Regions from separate parts of the Arthrobacter sp. PTI12 genome, predicted to be linked through region 3. Evidence: predicted binding sites of a transcription regulator. Region 3 holds the regulator's gene; each other region holds the start of a gene.

Region 1 (5,287 bases), 630 kb from region 3:
AGCGGAACCGCCGCCTGCCACGATGCCCTCTTCAAGGGCGGCGCGGGTCGAGGACACTGCGTCCTCGATGCGGTGCTTCTTTTCCTTCAGCTCAACTTCGGTGGCTGCGCCGACCTTGATGACGCCGACGCCGCCGGCGAGCTTTGCGAGGCGCTCCTGGAGCTTCTCGCGGTCCCAATCGGAGTCGGTGCGCTCAACTTCAGCGCGGATCTGAGCGATGCGGTCCGCAACGTCCTGCTCGCTGCCTGCGCCGTCAACGATGGTGGTGTTGTCCTTCGTCACGGTGATGCGGCGGGCCGAGCCGAGAACCTCAAGACCGACCTGGTCCAGCTTCAGGCCGAGATCCGGTGAGACAACCTGCGCACCGGTGAGGGTGGCGATGTCCTGGAGCATGGCCTTGCGTCGGTCCCCGAAACCGGGAGCCTTGACTGCTACGACGTTGAGGGTGCCGCGGATCTTGTTGACCACCAGGGTGGACAGCGCTTCACCTTCAATGTCTTCGGCGATGATGAACAGCGGCTTGCCTGCCTGCAGCGCCTTCTCGAGCAGCGGCAGGAATTCCTGCAGAGCAGAGATCTTGCCGGAGTTGATCAGGATGAGCGCGTCTTCGAGGACGGCTTCCTGACGCTCTGCGTCAGTGACGAAGTAGGGGCTCAGGAAGCCCTTGTCGAACTGCATGCCCTCGGTGAGGACAAGTTCGGTCTGGGTGGTCGAGGATTCCTCGATCGTGATGACGCCGTCCTTGCCGACCCGATCGAAAGCTTCGGCGAGCAGGTCGCCGACTTCCTGGCTCTGGGCGGAGATGGCTGCGACGTTTGCTGTCTGCTTGCCAACGACCTCGCGGGCGTTCTCGAGCAGACGGGCAGCAACGGCCTCGATGGAGACCTCGATGCCGCGCTTCAGAGCGCCGGGGGCAGCGCCTGCTGCAACGTTCCGCAGGCCTTCCTTGACCAGTGCCTGCGCGAGGACGGTAGCCGTCGTCGTGCCGTCACCGGCGACGTCGTTGGTCTTGGTGGCAACTTCCTTGGCGAGCTGCGCGCCGAGGTTCTCATAGGGGTCGTCCAGCTCCACCTCACGGGCGATGGTCACGCCGTCGTTCGTGATGGTGGGGGCGCCCCACTTCTTGTCGAGGACGACGTTGCGTCCACGAGGGCCGAGAGTCACCTTGACGGTGTCGGCCAGCTTGTCGACGCCTGCTTCGAGCTTGCGTCGGGCGGCGTCGTTGAATTCCAACTGCTTTGCCATGTTGTTTCGTTCCTTTCAGGCTTGTGCAGGAATGTGTACTGACAGGAAAGAACCCCGGCCGATGCTGACCGGGGTTCTTCTGCACAACTACTTGACGATGATCGCCAGAACGTCGCGAGCGGAAAGAACCAGGTATTCCTGGCCTCCGTGCTTGACTTCGGTTCCGCCGTACTTGGAGTAGATGACGACGTCGCCTTCAGCTACATCAACGGGAACGCGGTTGCCATTGTCATCAACGCGGCCGGGGCCTACTGCGACAACTTCGCCCTCCTGGGGCTTTTCCTTGGCAGTGTCCGGGATGACCAGACCGGATGCGGTGGTCTGCTCGCCTTCCAGCGGGCGGACGACAATACGATCTTCAAGAGGCTTGATAGAGACCGACACTCGGACCTCTCCTTCACTTGGTTTGAATGAATCTTCGGGTATCGAGCAGGCGCTGACCGTCGTCGCGGTGCCGGTTGGCGCATCCTCGAAGGATTAGCAGCCTCATAGTGAGAGTGCCAAGTCTGACTTTATGCAACGGTTAGCACTCGGTCAAGGCGAGTGCCAGAGGGGTGGTGTTGCAGGGCGGGCCGGGCCCCCTGCGCCGGTCCGAATTCCCCGCTTCCTGGAGCCGGCAGGGGCGTGTCGGCGGGAACACGCCGGTGATGCGCGGACTTTCACAGCAGGACGTGGGGGATCCGGCCCCGGGCACAACCCCTAGACTGAAGAACCGGACCCAGCCCCTCGCCGAAAGCTCCAGTTGAAAGCGACACCGTGACCCAGAACCTCCTTGAGCCCATCCTGACTCCCGAGGGCTGGGAGCTGCTCAACTCTCTCGGACCGTACTCCGAAGCGGACAGCCTCCGGCTCAACGAACAGCTCCGCGCGGCGGGCCACTCCCCCGACGTCGTCAATGCAGCCCTCACCCAGTCCCGGCTCCGTGCGAAGGCTCAGGTGAAGTTCGGTCCCTTCGCCGACCGGATGCTTTTCACCCCAGCCGGCCTCGAGCAGGCAACCCGCCTCAGCGTCGCCGCCCGCCACGCCCAACGCTACGTCACTGCCGGCGTCCAGAAGGTCGCAGACCTTGGCTGCGGGATCGGCTCGGATTCGATGGCCCTCGCCACGCTGGAACGCGACGTCACCGCCGTCGAACTCGACGAAACCACCGCCGCTGCCGCCACCATGAATCTGCTGCCGTGGTCCAACGCGACTGTTGTCAACACTGATGCCTCCTCCCTTGACCTGACAAAGTACGACGGCGTGTGGCTGGACCCCGCCCGACGGACCACTTCCAGCTCAGGCACCAGGCGCCTCTTCGACCCGGAAGCCTTCTCGCCTCCCCTGTCCTTCGTGGAGAGCCTCGCGGACACCGGCATGCCTGTGGGTGTGAAGCTCGGGCCCGGGATCCCGCATGACGCGGTTCCGGCCAACTGCGAAGCCCAGTGGGTAAGCGTGGACGGCGATGTTGCCGAGGTAGTGCTCTGGTTCAACGCCCTCCGCCGCGACAACGTCCGCCGCGGCGCCCTGCTCATCGGCGCGGACGGCGCCACTGAGCTGACCAGCCACACCAACTTCGGCGAGGACGACGACGCCCCTATCGGTCCGGTGGAAGGCTACCTCTACGAACCGGACGGCGCTGTGATCAGGGCCGGATTGGTAGCCGACGTTGCTCGTTCCATCGGCGGGCACCTGGTCGACCCGCACATCGCCTACATCTGCGCGCCGGAGCTGGTAGACACCCCGTTCGCCCGGCCCTACCGCGTCCTCGAAGTGATGCCCTACAACGTCAAGGCGTTGAAAGCGTGGGTCAAGGCCAACGACATAGGGATTCTCGACATCAAAAAGCGCGGAACCTCAGTCACGCCCGAAGAGCTGCGCAAGCAGCTCCTCGCCGGCTCGAAGAAGGCAACAAACAAGGCCACGCTGGTACTGACGCGGATCGGCGAAGAGCGCGTCGCCGTCGTCGTCGATCCGGTACTGGGCTAGATCCGGTACCGGGCTGGCAGCTACGCAGGCTGCCGCGAGAACTCTCCCGCCTCGCGGATCTGCTCGGCCGATGGACGCACGCCGGTGTAGAGGACAAACTGTTCGGCCGCCTGCAGTGCAATCACCTCGGCTCCCGTGAGCACGGGCTTGCCTGCGCGCCGGGCCGCCTGGATGAGCGGCGTCTCCGAGGGCAACGCAACGACGTCGAACACCAGCGACGCTGCCGCAATAGCGTCGTCGCTGAAGGACTGGACCTCCTCGTCCTGCCCCGCCATGCCGAGCGGTGTCACATTGATGAGCAGGTCCGCGGTGGAGTTTCCCGGCTCGGCCTGCCACTGGAACCCGTACAACCCTGCCAGGCGTCTGCCGGCCTCCTCGTTCCGTGCAACAACCGTCACCCGGGTGAAGCCCGCGTCCCGTACGGCCGCGGCAACAGCCTTGGCCATTCCGCCGGAGCCGCGCAGCAGAACCGACGACGACGGCGTCACCTCCGAGCGCTGTTTGATCAGTTCCGCGACCGCAAGGTAATCGGTGTTGTAGGCGGTGAGGACGCCGTCGTCGTTCACGATGGTGTTTACCGAATCGATGGCCAGCGCGGAGGGATCCATGCGGTCCACCAGCTTGATGACGTCTTCCTTGAACGGCATAGACACGGCGCACCCGCGAATCCCCAGCGCGCGTACGCCGCCGATGGCTGCCGGAAGATCCGTGGTGGTGAACGCTTTGTAGATGTAGTTCAGGCCCAGCTGGTCATACAGCCAGTTGTGGAAGCGGGTTCCTAGATTGCTCGGCCGGGCGGCGAGGGAGATACACAGGACCATGTCTTTGTTCAGGATCGGCACCCGTCAATTATGCCGGTCGTTTCCTGAGGGTGGTCGCTTCACACGGCAGAACGGAACCTCTCCTGCACTACTATTGGGTCAGTTCTCACCCGCGATGGCGCGATACCGAGGCACACATTTCCAACAGTCCGGTACCGGTCAGGAGCAGCATTGAAGATTGATTTCGCGAAGTCCGAGCAATCGACCCTCGGCGTTGAGTGGGAGCTCGCCCTGGTCGACCGTTACAACGGTGACCTGGTCTCTGTGGCCAAAGAGGTACTTCGCGGAGTCAACGAACAGCATCCCGAGCTGCAGGCCGATGACGAGCATCCCCACATCAAGCAGGAACTCCTCCTCAACACTGTGGAGATTGTGACGGGCATCTGCCATACCGTCGCTGAAGCCAAAGAAGACCTGAGCCGGTCGCTCGCCGCGGTGCGCGAGGTGACGGACCCGATGGGCGTAGAGCTGTTCTCCGCCGGGTCCCATCCGTTCAGTGCACCGCGCTCCCAGCCGGTCACGGACAAGGACCGTTACTTCAAGCTGATCGACCGCACGCAGTGGTGGGGCCAGCAGATGGTGATCTACGGCGTCCATGTGCACGTGGGTCTTGATTCCCGGGACAAGGCGCTTCCGGTGGTTGACGGGCTGGTGAACTACTTCCCGCATTTCCAGGCGATTTCAGCGTCGTCGCCGTTCTGGGGAGGCGAAGATACCGGGTACGCGTCCCAGCGCGCGCTGATGTTTCAGCAGCTTCCCACCGCCGGCCTGCCGTTCCAGTTCCCCAGGTGGGCGGAGTATGAGTCCTATGTGCAGGACATGTTCACCACCGGTGTGATCGATACGGTGAGCGAAATCCGCTGGGACATTCGCCCGGTCGGAAACCTTGGAACCGTTGAAATGCGCGTGTGCGACGGGCTCTCGACACTCGAGGACGTCGGCGCGGTGGCTGCGCTGACCCAGTGCCTCGTGGACGACTTCTCAACCACCCTCGACAACGGCGGCTCGATCCCCACCATGCCGCCCTGGCATGTGCAGGAGAACAAGTGGCGCGCCGCCCGTTACGGGTTGGAAGCGATCATCATTCTGGACGCCGCCGGCAACGAGCGCCTGGTCACCGAGCATCTGATGGACGAGCTGAACCGGCTCGAGCCCGTCGCGGCGAAGCTTGGTTGCAGCCAGGAGCTCGCCGACGTTGAGAAAATCCTGCAGCGCGGCGCGGGTTACCAGCGCCAGCGCCGCATCGCCGCCGA
Region 2 (5,287 bases), 1.6 Mb from region 3:
CACCGCACCGGGACGCGGCAGGACATCCAGCTGGCAGGGGAACCAGTACTTGAGCTTCTCAGGATCTACCAAATGCTTCCACAACACCCGGGCCGGCGCGTTGAAGCGCATCTCGAACCACAGGGCAGGTTCTCCATCGGCGAGCGTTTTGGTAACCATCGGTTCGGAGTTCACCTAAGCAATCGTAGACCGGCACGGGCAACACTGGTTCACTAGGAACATGAGAGCCATCTGGAAGGGTGCAGTAGCGTTTGGGCTGGTCAACGTGCCGGTCAAGGTTTACAGCGCCACCGAGGACCACGACATCAGCCTTCACCAGGTTCATGACAAGGACGGCGGCCGCATTCGTTACCAGCGGCGCTGTGAAATCTGCGGCGAGATCGTCGAGTACAAAAACATTGACAAGGCGTACGACGACGGCGAGCGCACCGTTGTGCTCACGAGCGAAGACCTCGCCTCGCTCCCGGTGGAAAAGAGCCGCGAGATCGAGGTGGTCGAGTTTGTTCCCAGCGACCAGATCGATCCGATCATGCTCGACCGCGCCTATTACCTGGAGCCGGATTCAAAGTCCACAAAGGCGTATGTGCTGCTCCGGCGCACGCTGGAGGAAACGGACCGGACGGCGATCGTACAATTCTCGCTGCGGCAGAAGTCGCGGCTGGCGGCACTGCGGGTGCGCGGGGACGTCCTGATGATCCAAACGCTCCTGTGGCAGGACGAGGTGCGTGAGGCTACGTTCCCCTCGCTCGATGAGAAGGTGCGCATTTCGGCCAAGGAGAAGGAGATGTCAGCGGCCCTTGTCGAGTCTTTCTCCTCGGATTTTGATCCCGAGAACTTCAAGGACGACTACCAGGAGCAGCTGCGCACACTCATCGAGGCGAAACTCGAGAAGGGCGAGGCCCTCGATACAGATGAGACCTTCGGGGAAACCGGAGAAGAAGAGGGAGGAAACGTCCTCGACCTCATGGAAGCGCTCCGTCGGAGTGTGGAAAAGAATCGTGAGAAGAAGGGCTCCGCGGGGGCCAAGAAACCCGCAAAGTCGGCATCGAAGAAAGGCGCGTAATGGGATTCATCAGGAATGACTTCGGACAGCAGACAATAGCCAAGCGGCCCAATGCACCCATTGTGGGATGGGCGCTGCTGGGCGTCGCATCGATGATGGCGCTCGACGAGAAGAACCGGGAGGCGCTGGCGGATGCGAGCAAGGCATGCCTGATGGTGTGGGCAGCGCTGGAGTTGGCGGAGGGTGACAGCGGCTTCCGCCGGACCATGGGCACGCTGACCCTGGGCTGGCTGGCCCGCCGCAACTGAGCAATGAGTTAACAGGACACGCCCCTTATGAGCACTCTTTCAGGGCGTGTCCTGCCAGCTCAACTCGTCTTTTCCCGTTCGCGCTCCACGAGTTTGCGGTCCCGGACCAGGCGGAGGGCGGTAACCAGCAGGATTCCGCCGATGACGTTGAACACAACGGTGTAGCCGAACCAGCCCAGCCAGTCCAGGTAGCTGATGTCGGCGCCCGCGAGGATCGCGCCGAAGATGAGCAGCGAATCCAGGATGGAGTGGAATAACTGCAGGCCGGAGAGCACAAACCCGCCAACGACGGCGGCCATCAGCTTTCCGCTCATCTCCTCCGTGCCGTGCTGCATGCGCGTCATCAGCGTGATTGTGCTTCCGCCGAGCAACGCAAGGCAGATGGATTCCCAGCTGAACCCGGCGTCGACGTAGTGCTCGGCGGACGTGGTGACCGTCCCGGCCCACTGCGGGAAGGCGTTCATGGCAATCAGCATGAAGATCCAGCCGCCTGCAAGGTTCGCCACCAGGGTGCCGCCCCAGAGCCGGCCGAGCTGCGCAAGGCTCGCCTGCTTGGCGGTCACCGCTGCGATGGGAACCAGGAATCCCTCAGTGAAGAGTTCGCTCTTGGCCAGCAGTAGCGCAATGAGTCCCGCGCTGAAGGCCAATCCCGCGAGCAGGTGGTTGTCGGTTTCATGAAGCACCGCCAGATAGGCGATCACGCCGATCCCTATTTCGAAGCCTCCGAAGAGCCCGGTGATGAGTACGTCGGGGAAGGTGCGGTTCAGGCGCTGTGCGCCTTCATCCACTGTGCGGTCGAACGATTCCTCGATCTCTTCCTCGACCGGGCCCGCATTGTCGCCGAGTTCCCGCCGTCGGGCTTCGTCATCGTTCTTGTGATCGTTCTTGTGATCGTTCAAGCGACTCGCCTATTCCGTTGTAGTACCCGTCAATGCGCAGGACACACCCCTTTTGGGGCCCCTTTCGGGGTGTGTCCTGCCAACTCGATGCTAGGGAGCTGGGTAGGGAGATGCCTTGAGGGACTTCGCCAGGTGGACAGCGTTCACGGACATGGAGGAAATTGTGGAAGCAACCGGATCAGGTACCTGGTCCAGGTCCTTGAAGTCCACGGTCTGCATTGCTTCCCCGACCCAGTAGACACCGCCCTGCGCCGCGACGGTGAAGCCGATGTCGTTCAGGCCCTGGTGCATCTCGGCAGTGACATGGTGGGCGCCGTCCTCGTTTCCCACCACCGCGGTCAGAGCGACCTTGTTGTACATGATGGGCCGGCCGTCATCATCAGTCGAGGAGAGATCGGCGTCCAGCCGTTCGAACACCCGCTGTCCCAGGCTGCTCATGTGCCCTACCCAGATAGGTGCGCACAGGAGGAAGATGTCCGCATCGAGGATCTGCTGGCGGAGCTGCGGCCATTCATCCCCGTTTCCCATGTCGATCTGCACGCCTGGAGCAACGTTGTGGTCAACTACCCGGGCCGACGACGTCGTTACCCCCTGCTCCTTGAGCTTGCCAAGGATGTGGTCGGCCATCACATCGGTGCTCGAGGCATCGGGCGAAGGGGTGAGAGTACAGATCAGTGCAAATGCTTTGAGGTCGTCCATGAAGATTCCTTTCGTTGAGTTGGCAGGACACGCCCCTTATCAACGGGGTATCGGGGCGTGTCCTGCCAAATCGATGTGCTTACTGGCGGTAGCCCTCTACCTGGTCGATCGGCCGGGCCTCCGCTTCCTGCGGGCTTTCCCCTGCGTCTTCCTTCGCCCGCCGCTGACGGAGCAGGTCCCAGCACTGGTCGAGCTGTTCCTCGACCCGCCGCAGGCTGCTGCGTCGATCTTCGCCAGGAGCATCGTCACCCGAGGGTGAACCCCGCAGCTCGTGTTCCTTGTCGACCAGCGCCTGGATCCGCGCCAGAATGTCCTCATCGTCCATTGCCAAACTCCTTCGCTGACATCGAGAAGTGGAATAGCCTCAAATAGTCAGGCTACTTAGTGTCCGCCCGAATATCTACCGCACCCCCGCGTTTGCATCATCCGTCTGCCAATGACCTAAACTGTCTGGGAACTACTTGCCTGTGTAGCTCAGTCTGGTAGAGCATCCGCTTCACACGCGGAAGGCCCGGGGATCGAGGCCCCGCGCAGGCACCGTTCATAGCCCGTCCCGCAGCATGCGGGGCGGGCTTTTTTGTGTTCCGAATAGTTCGTTCAGAGCGAACATAAACCGTTAGCACTCTCCTCCTGCGAGTGCTAATCTACTTGCAGGTTGAGCGAACCAGACTCAACCCGAAGAAAGACTACTGACTCACAGGGAGTGAACCATCATGGCAATGAAATTCGACCCATTCCGTGAACTGGACCGCGTGGCCGGCGCACTTCTGGATCCCCGCCAGGGTCTGCGGCTGATGCCGATGGATCTGTACCGCGAGGGTGACCACTACATCCTGAGCGCTGACCTCCCGGGCATTGATCCGGGATCTGTTGACATTGACGTCGACGGCCAGCTGTTGACCATCCGCGCCGAGCGCACCCTGCGCAACGCAGAGGGAGTCAAGTGGCTGACCCGCGAGCGTGAAAGCGGATCCTTCCTTCGGCAACTGAACCTCGGGCAGGGTATTGACATTGATGCCATCTCGGCACGCTATGAAAACGGCGTGCTCAGCGTGACCATCCCGGTCAGCGAGCGCGCAAGGCCCCGCAAGATCGAGGTCGTTTCCGGCGAAGACGCCCAGCCGGTGCAGACGGACAGGGCTGTGGAAGCCTAAATCGTCAGCGGAGCTACGCACAGCACAAACAGAACGACGACGGCAGGTTGCGGCCCGCCGTCGTCGTTCTGTTTGTTTGTAGTTGGTTGGAGCCGGGACTACCGGTCCCGGACAGTGCGGTGCTTGTCCCGAAGAGCGAGCGCCAGCGCAATCATGCCGACGGCAAGGCCCAGATGGAGGATGTTGTCCGCCGCGTCCAGCGGAACGAAGTTCGCTGCCGAATCATGCGGGATGATGAGCCCGTAGATGAAGAGCACCGCGTAGATAACGCCGCCCCACAGCAGGAAGTTGTAAGCGCCGGTTGCAGTCTTTGCCATCGCGACGCCCGCGACGCCGAACAGCAGGTGAACAATGTTGTGCAGGATCGAAACCTGGAACAGGCCGAGGAGTTGCGCCTCGGACTCGGGGCCGGCGAACTGCAGCGTGTCGTAATTGCTGGTGATACCGGGAATGAATCCCAGCACGCCGACCAGGAGGAAGACCACTCCTACCGCGAGTGCGGCCTTCTGAATGTTTGTCCGGGTGCCTACACCCGACCCTGAATGTGTTGATGCCATTGCACTATCCCCTCTAAGGTGGCCGGACTGGCGGACACCGGCACGTGATCTTGCGAGCTATGGACAGTATGTCCCGCCATTTGTACTGCCAGCGTGCCACAGGCAGAACAGAATAGAAAGCTTGCTTAGCTATCTTTTCGATAAACGTTCGCCCATTTGGGCGATTACCCAGTTTTCATTCACCAAACATTCAGGAACGGCCCTTAGTGTGGCGTCAGTCACACTCTCAGGAAGGCCTTTCCCCAATGACCTCGCAACATTCCTCGCTTGCCGACTTCTCGACGCTCAGGCGCGGCCAGCAGATAACCCTTCGGCACTCCTCGGGAGACCAGTTCTCCGGCGTACTCGAAGATCACGCCGATGACTCCTCGGTTGTCTGGGTCCGGTCCGACGACGGCGCGGTCCGTCGGCTGTTCCACCGGGAGGACGGCTACAGCATCGGCATCTGATCCGTCCACCGCCTAAGCGCGCTTCTTCGAGAACAACTGCCGGATCCCGCTCGCGTCGAGGGAAACCTGACGGTACTCATCCATCAGTACGCCCAGCACATTCTGCGCATACTCACTGTTGGTTGAGGCGACCGCATCCCTGGCGTACACCACCCGCAGGTTGTTCGCGTAGGCATCCGCACCGGTCTGGGCCACGCAATTGTGCGTTGAAACCCCTG
Region 3 (5,287 bases):
ACCAAGTTGCGCCGGAACCGCCCCTGCGTTGGCCAATACACCGAGCTCTTCGGGGCTGATACCGCCCTCCGGACCCACAATCACGGCCAGCGTTTCCGACGTTGCTAACGTACTCCGACCCCAGTATTCCGCGAGCGACTCGCTCGCCTCCTCGTGTAGCACAACCGGGTGCTGCACGCCGCCCAGCCAGTGTCCCAGGCCCTTGGTGTCCAGCGCATCGAGTACCTCCGGCACACGTGCGCGCCGACTCTGCTTCGATGCGGCACGAACGAGGGACTCCCACTTGGTACGGCCTTTGATTGCCTTCTCGGCACGCCACCGTACGATACTTCGATCCGCCTGCCAGGGAAGCACCGCGTCAACACCGAGTTCCGTCGCCGCCTCAACTGCCAGTTCCGCCCTGTCCCCCTTCGCCAACGCCTGCACCAGGACCAGCCGCATCGCGGGAGGCGAATCGAATGAGAGCCTGTCCACGGTCACCACCACTGCACCGTGAGTTGCTTCGACAACGGTGCAGCTCAAGCGGTGTCCTTCTCCATCAAGGACATCGATCTCTTCACCCGGCCTAACCCGCTTCACGGCTGCGGCATGATGCGCCTCCGGACCGCGCAGCGTCAGACTGCCGCCGACGGCAGCGGTTTGCACATCGGTCGGATTGCCGAAGAAGGCCTGGTTGGTCATTGTCCGATAACCCGGCTATAGATTCCCGAGGCGTTCACGAAGGCGGGCAAAAACTCCTGATCCGCTGCTCGCCAGCTGGCCCTCGGTAAATTCTTCGCCGCGCATTTCCGCAAGGCGCCGAAGCAGTTCTTCCTGTCCGCTGTCGAGGTTCCGCGGCGTTTCCACGCTCAAATGCACCAGCAGGTCCCCTCTGCCGTATCCGCGCAGGTGGGTCACCCCAAGGCCGCGAAGGGTAATCACTTCGCCCGACTGCGTGCCGGGCTTGATCGTGAGTTCCTGATCACCGTCGAAGCTCTTCATTATCACGTTGGTGCCGAGGGCCGCAGCTGTCATCGGCACGCTCAGGGTCGCGTGAAGGTCGTCGCCCTCACGAAGGAAGGTCGAGTCGCTGTTGACCCGAATCTCTACGTAGAGATCGCCCTGGGGACCGCCGGCCGTGCCGACCTCGCCCTGGCCGGCTAGCTGGATACGGGTACCTGTAGCGACACCCGCGGGCACCTTGATGGTGAGGCTTCGGCGGGAACGGATGCGGCCATCCCCATTGCATTCGTTACAGGGATGCGGGATGACGGTTCCGTACCCCTGGCAGGTGCCGCAGGTCGCCGTCGTCATTACCTGACCGAGGATGGACCGAACCGCACGCTGCACCTGACCGGATCCGCCGCAGATATCACAGGTTCGCGGGGAAGTGCCCGGCTGGGTACAGGATCCATCGCAGGTAGGACACACCGCCGCTGAATCTACCTCGATCTTCTTGTTGGTACCGAAGACTGCATCCTTCAGGTCGATCCGGACGGCTATCAACGCGTCCTGACCGCGTTGGGTTCGGGATGGGGGGCCGCTGGGACCGCCTCCGCCGAAGAATGTCTCGAAAATGTCCTGGAACGCAAAGCCCGAGCCGGAATAACCGGCACCGAATCCATTGTCGGTGCCGTTTTCATTACCGGTGGTGTCGTAGACGCGCCGCTTCTGGGGATCCGAGAGTACCTCGTACGCGCGCGTGACGAGCTTGAACTCCTCAGCTGCTTCCGTGCCGACGTTGACGTCCGGGTGGAGCTTGCGGGCAAGCTTCCGGTAGGCCTTCTTGATTTCTTCGCCGCTGGCGTCGCGTGCAACGCCAAGGACCTCGTAGTGATTACTCACTCCTGCACATCACTTCCTGTTATCTCACCGCGTGAGCGGCTGGGCTTCATGGGCTCCGTCATCCGGTCAAGATTCATCGAGGATGCGGGAAAGGTAGCGGGCCACCGCTCTCACGGCGGCCATGGTGGTCGGGTAATCCATTCTCGTGGGGCCAAGCACTCCCACCTTTGCCAGTGAATCCGGTCCATAGCCGGTAGCAATCACGGAGGCTTCGGCCAAACCGCCATACGGGTTCTCCCGGCCGATGCGGACCGAGATGCCCAGAGCATCCTGCCCCATCTCGGAAAGCAACCGAAGCATGACAACCTGTTCCTCAAGCGCTTCCAGGACCGGACCAATGGTTAAAGGAAAGTCGAGGGTTGAGCGGGCGAGGTTGGCCGTGCCCGCCAGCACGATCCGGTCTTCCCTGTTAGCGGCTGACAACTGTTCGAGGCTGTGTCCAATTGCCTGGCCGAGAGATTGCAGCGAGGGGGGAAGATCCGCAATGCACGCACCGAGTTCCTGGGGAACCGACGGCAGACGAACACCGGAAACCCTTTCCAGAAAATGCTGGCGCAGGTCGGCCAGGTCATTTTCCTGTGCCTCGGCGGGCACGGACACTACGCGCTGCTGCACAGCGCCGTTCGTGGAGATCAGCACCACGAGCGCGCGACCGGGAGCGAGCAGCACGAGTTCGATGTGGCGGACGGAGGCCGTGCCCAGGTGCGGGTACTGCACGACCGCAACCTGGTTGGTGAGTTGGGCGAGCAGGCGGACGGTGCGGTCGAGGACGTCGTCGAGATCGTCTGCGCCCTCGAGGAGTGCGCGGATAGCCCGCTTTTCCGGGGCCGACAGCGGCTTGACCTCGGCGATCCGGTCGACGAACAACCGATAACCCTTGTCGGTCGGGATGCGGCCGGAACTGGTATGCGGGGCTGTGATCAGGCCCTCTTCTTCCAGAAGTGCCATGTCATTGCGGATTGTTGCCGAAGATACGCCCAGCCTGTGGCGCTCGACCAGCGCCTTGGATCCCACCGGCTCGCGGGAATGGACGTAATCCTCAACGATGGCCCGCAGGACTTCAAGCCGCCTGGGTTCGCTCATGTTCACCTCCGATGTACTTTCCTGCCCTGTTTCTGAGTTAGCACTCAACACACCTAAGTGCCAAGTCTAATACGATCGAGGCGATTGTTAGCATTGGCTCTGCCTGTTCCGAAGGCAGGGATTTGTGGAAGCGAGCGAAGTCACATGTCGTATCACGAGTGGGGAGCACAGGATCTTACCGGACCCCGGGCCGCCCCGGCCGCCAAGGTCGAAGCCCGTCCCGGCGTCGTCCTTGAAGACGTGCAGAGCGGATTCGTCGGGGAGATCCTGCGCACGGAGAAGGCAGGTGGGATGCACGTGATGGTCCTTGAGGACCGCCGCGGCAAGCGACGCACTTTTCCGCTCGGCTTCGGCTTCCACCATGAAGGTTCGCCGGTGGAACTGATTCCTGCCCGCGCGCAGTCAGCAGCACAGCTGAGAACGGCGTCGGGCTCTGTCCGGGTTGCCGGAGCGCGGGCGCGCACGGCTCGGGCCAGCAGGATCTGGGTCGAGGGCAAACACGATGCCGAGCTGGTGGAGAAGGTGTGGGGAGACGACCTGCGGGTTGAGGGCATCGTGGTGGAGCCGTTGCATGGCGTAGACGATCTGGCAGCAGCCGTGCGGGACTTTGCTCCCTCCGCCGGACGCCGCCTGGGTATCCTCGTCGATCATCTACTGCCCGGCACCAAGGAAGCCCGGATCGCGGCCGGGGCGATGACGGTGGCGGGCGCCGCCGGGAACGTACTGATTGTCGGGCACCCCTACGTCGATGTGTGGCAGGCTGTGAAGCCGCGTGCTCTTGGTCTTGATGCCTGGCCGGTAATACCCCGCGGCGAGGACTGGAAGACGGGGATATTGAGCCGGTTAAGCTGGCCGCACTCCACGCAGGCGGATGCCGCGAACGGCTGGAAGCGCATCCTCAACGGCGTCAGCACCTACGCTGATCTCGAACCGACGCTGCTCGGGCGCGTCGAGGAAGTCATTGATTTCCTCACTGCACCGGGAGCCGGCGCATAGCCATTGAAGGCTTCGTCGCGGCACACGCGACTGCGCCCGGCCGGTACACCAAGTACCCTTGAGGAAGTAAGTTCCGCTTGTGTGAGCGGTGAAGTCCGAACAGCCCGAAGGAAGTACCGTTGCCTAACAGCGCAGACCGGCACGGGGACGCCCAGTCACGACAGGCGCCCCGGGACTCTGATCCCGCGTTCCAGGGTGCCAGTTCCAGTGCGCCACCGCTGAGTCCGTCGGAAGACCGTCAGTGGGCAACGCTGTCCCACTTCCTCGGCATCCTGGGGTTTGTGCCGTCGCTGATCATTTTTCTGATCTTCCGCGACCGGGGCGCCTTCACCGAGCAGGAATCGAAGGAAGCGTTCAACTTCACTTTCCCGCCAAGCATCATTGCCGGGATCTGCCTGCTGCTGTCCCTGATACCCGGGATCGGCGGGATCTTCGCCGTCCTCAATGCGCTCATCTGGGTGATGCTGGCAGCGTTCTCCGTTGCGGCCGGTATCCACGTCAACCGGGGCAAGCCGTACCGCTACCCCTTCAACCTGAGGATTTTCCACTAGCCGCTCAGTTCGGCAACAACCGCCGGACGACGGCGTCAGCGAGCAGCCGTCCCCGTCCGCTGAGGCGCACAACACCTTTGAAAGCATCCGCCGGCTCTATCAACCCGTCCGCGATCAACCCGGCCACCGCGTGACGTCCCTCCGGCTGGAGGTCAGCCACAGGATACCCCTCGGCCAACCGTGAGCGTAGGAGAACGTCCTCGACGTAGCGAGCCGTTTCGTCCAGTACTTCTCTGCCGGCCGCGGGCGATGCGCCGGTGTCCAGGCGCTGCGCATAGGCGGCGGGATGCTTGACATTCCACCACCGTGTGCCGCCCATGTGGGAATGGGCGCCCGGACCGGCTCCCCACCAGTCGTGGCCTTTCCAGTACGCAATGTTGTGGCGGCACTGATCCTCGCCAGTGCGGGCCCAGTTACTTACCTCATACCAGGACATTCCGGCCCCACGAAGCATGTTCTCAGCAATTTCGTACTTGTCCGCGTGGTCGTCGTCGTCGACCATCGGCACCTCACCGCGGCGGATCCGCCGGGCCAGGGCGGTGCCGTCCTCGATGATCAGCGCGTACGCAGACAGATGATCCGGTTCCAGGGTGAGCGCCGCTTCGAGGGAGCTCTCCCAGTCCGACAACTCCTCACCGGGTGTTCCGTAGATCAGGTCGAGACTGACCTTCAAACCCGCAGCGCGTGCCCATTCAACCGCCAGGGGGACCCGCTCCGGAGCGTGCGTGCGGTCGAGCACGGCGAGGACATGCGGTACTGCGGACTGCATGCCGAAGGACACCCTCGTGAAGCCTGCCCGGGCCAGTTCCGCCAGTGATTCAGGGGTCACCGAA

The links. The regulator HrcA, encoded in region 3, represses chaperone genes, less so after heat shock. The targets are predictions, from matches to a motif close to TTNGCACTCGNNNNNNNCGAGTGCNAA.
Region 1: groES (co-chaperone GroES) is a predicted target of HrcA. The motif match lies at 1,769-1,795, and genes of this name have one in related genera.
Region 2: AC1MBU_RS02325 (Hsp20/alpha crystallin family protein) is a predicted target of HrcA. The motif match lies at 3,526-3,552, and genes of this name have one in related genera.

The regions. Positions count from the first base shown of each region.
Region 1 covers NZ_CM155256.1:2,823,070-2,828,356, forward strand. The annotation lists gene groL (chaperonin GroEL) at 1-1,245, opposite strand, end outside; gene groES (co-chaperone GroES) at 1,333-1,629, opposite strand; gene AC1MBU_RS13460 (class I SAM-dependent methyltransferase) at 2,002-3,213, shown strand; gene AC1MBU_RS13465 (shikimate 5-dehydrogenase) at 3,234-4,055, opposite strand; gene AC1MBU_RS13470 (glutamate--cysteine ligase) at 4,206-5,287, shown strand, end outside.
Region 2 covers NZ_CM155256.1:470,547-475,833, reverse strand. The annotation lists gene AC1MBU_RS02360 (SRPBCC domain-containing protein) at 1-174, opposite strand, end outside; gene ku (non-homologous end joining protein Ku) at 221-1,063, shown strand; gene AC1MBU_RS02350 (hypothetical protein) at 1,063-1,311, shown strand; gene AC1MBU_RS02345 (formate/nitrite transporter family protein) at 1,371-2,210, opposite strand; gene AC1MBU_RS02340 (flavodoxin family protein) at 2,301-2,909, opposite strand; gene AC1MBU_RS02335 (DUF2630 family protein) at 2,989-3,234, opposite strand; tRNA gene AC1MBU_RS02330 (tRNA-Val) at 3,373-3,446, shown strand; gene AC1MBU_RS02325 (Hsp20/alpha crystallin family protein) at 3,623-4,063, shown strand; gene AC1MBU_RS02320 (DUF4383 domain-containing protein) at 4,162-4,620, opposite strand; gene AC1MBU_RS02315 (hypothetical protein) at 4,866-5,069, shown strand; gene AC1MBU_RS02310 (cysteine hydrolase family protein) at 5,082-5,287, opposite strand, start outside.
Region 3 covers NZ_CM155256.1:2,195,459-2,200,745, forward strand. The annotation lists gene AC1MBU_RS10545 (16S rRNA (uracil(1498)-N(3))-methyltransferase) at 1-681, opposite strand, end outside; gene dnaJ (molecular chaperone DnaJ) at 697-1,824, opposite strand; gene hrcA (heat-inducible transcriptional repressor HrcA) at 1,891-2,907, opposite strand; gene AC1MBU_RS10560 (DUF3097 family protein) at 3,052-3,903, shown strand; gene AC1MBU_RS10565 (DUF4870 domain-containing protein) at 4,023-4,454, shown strand; gene hemW (radical SAM family heme chaperone HemW) at 4,459-5,287, opposite strand, start outside.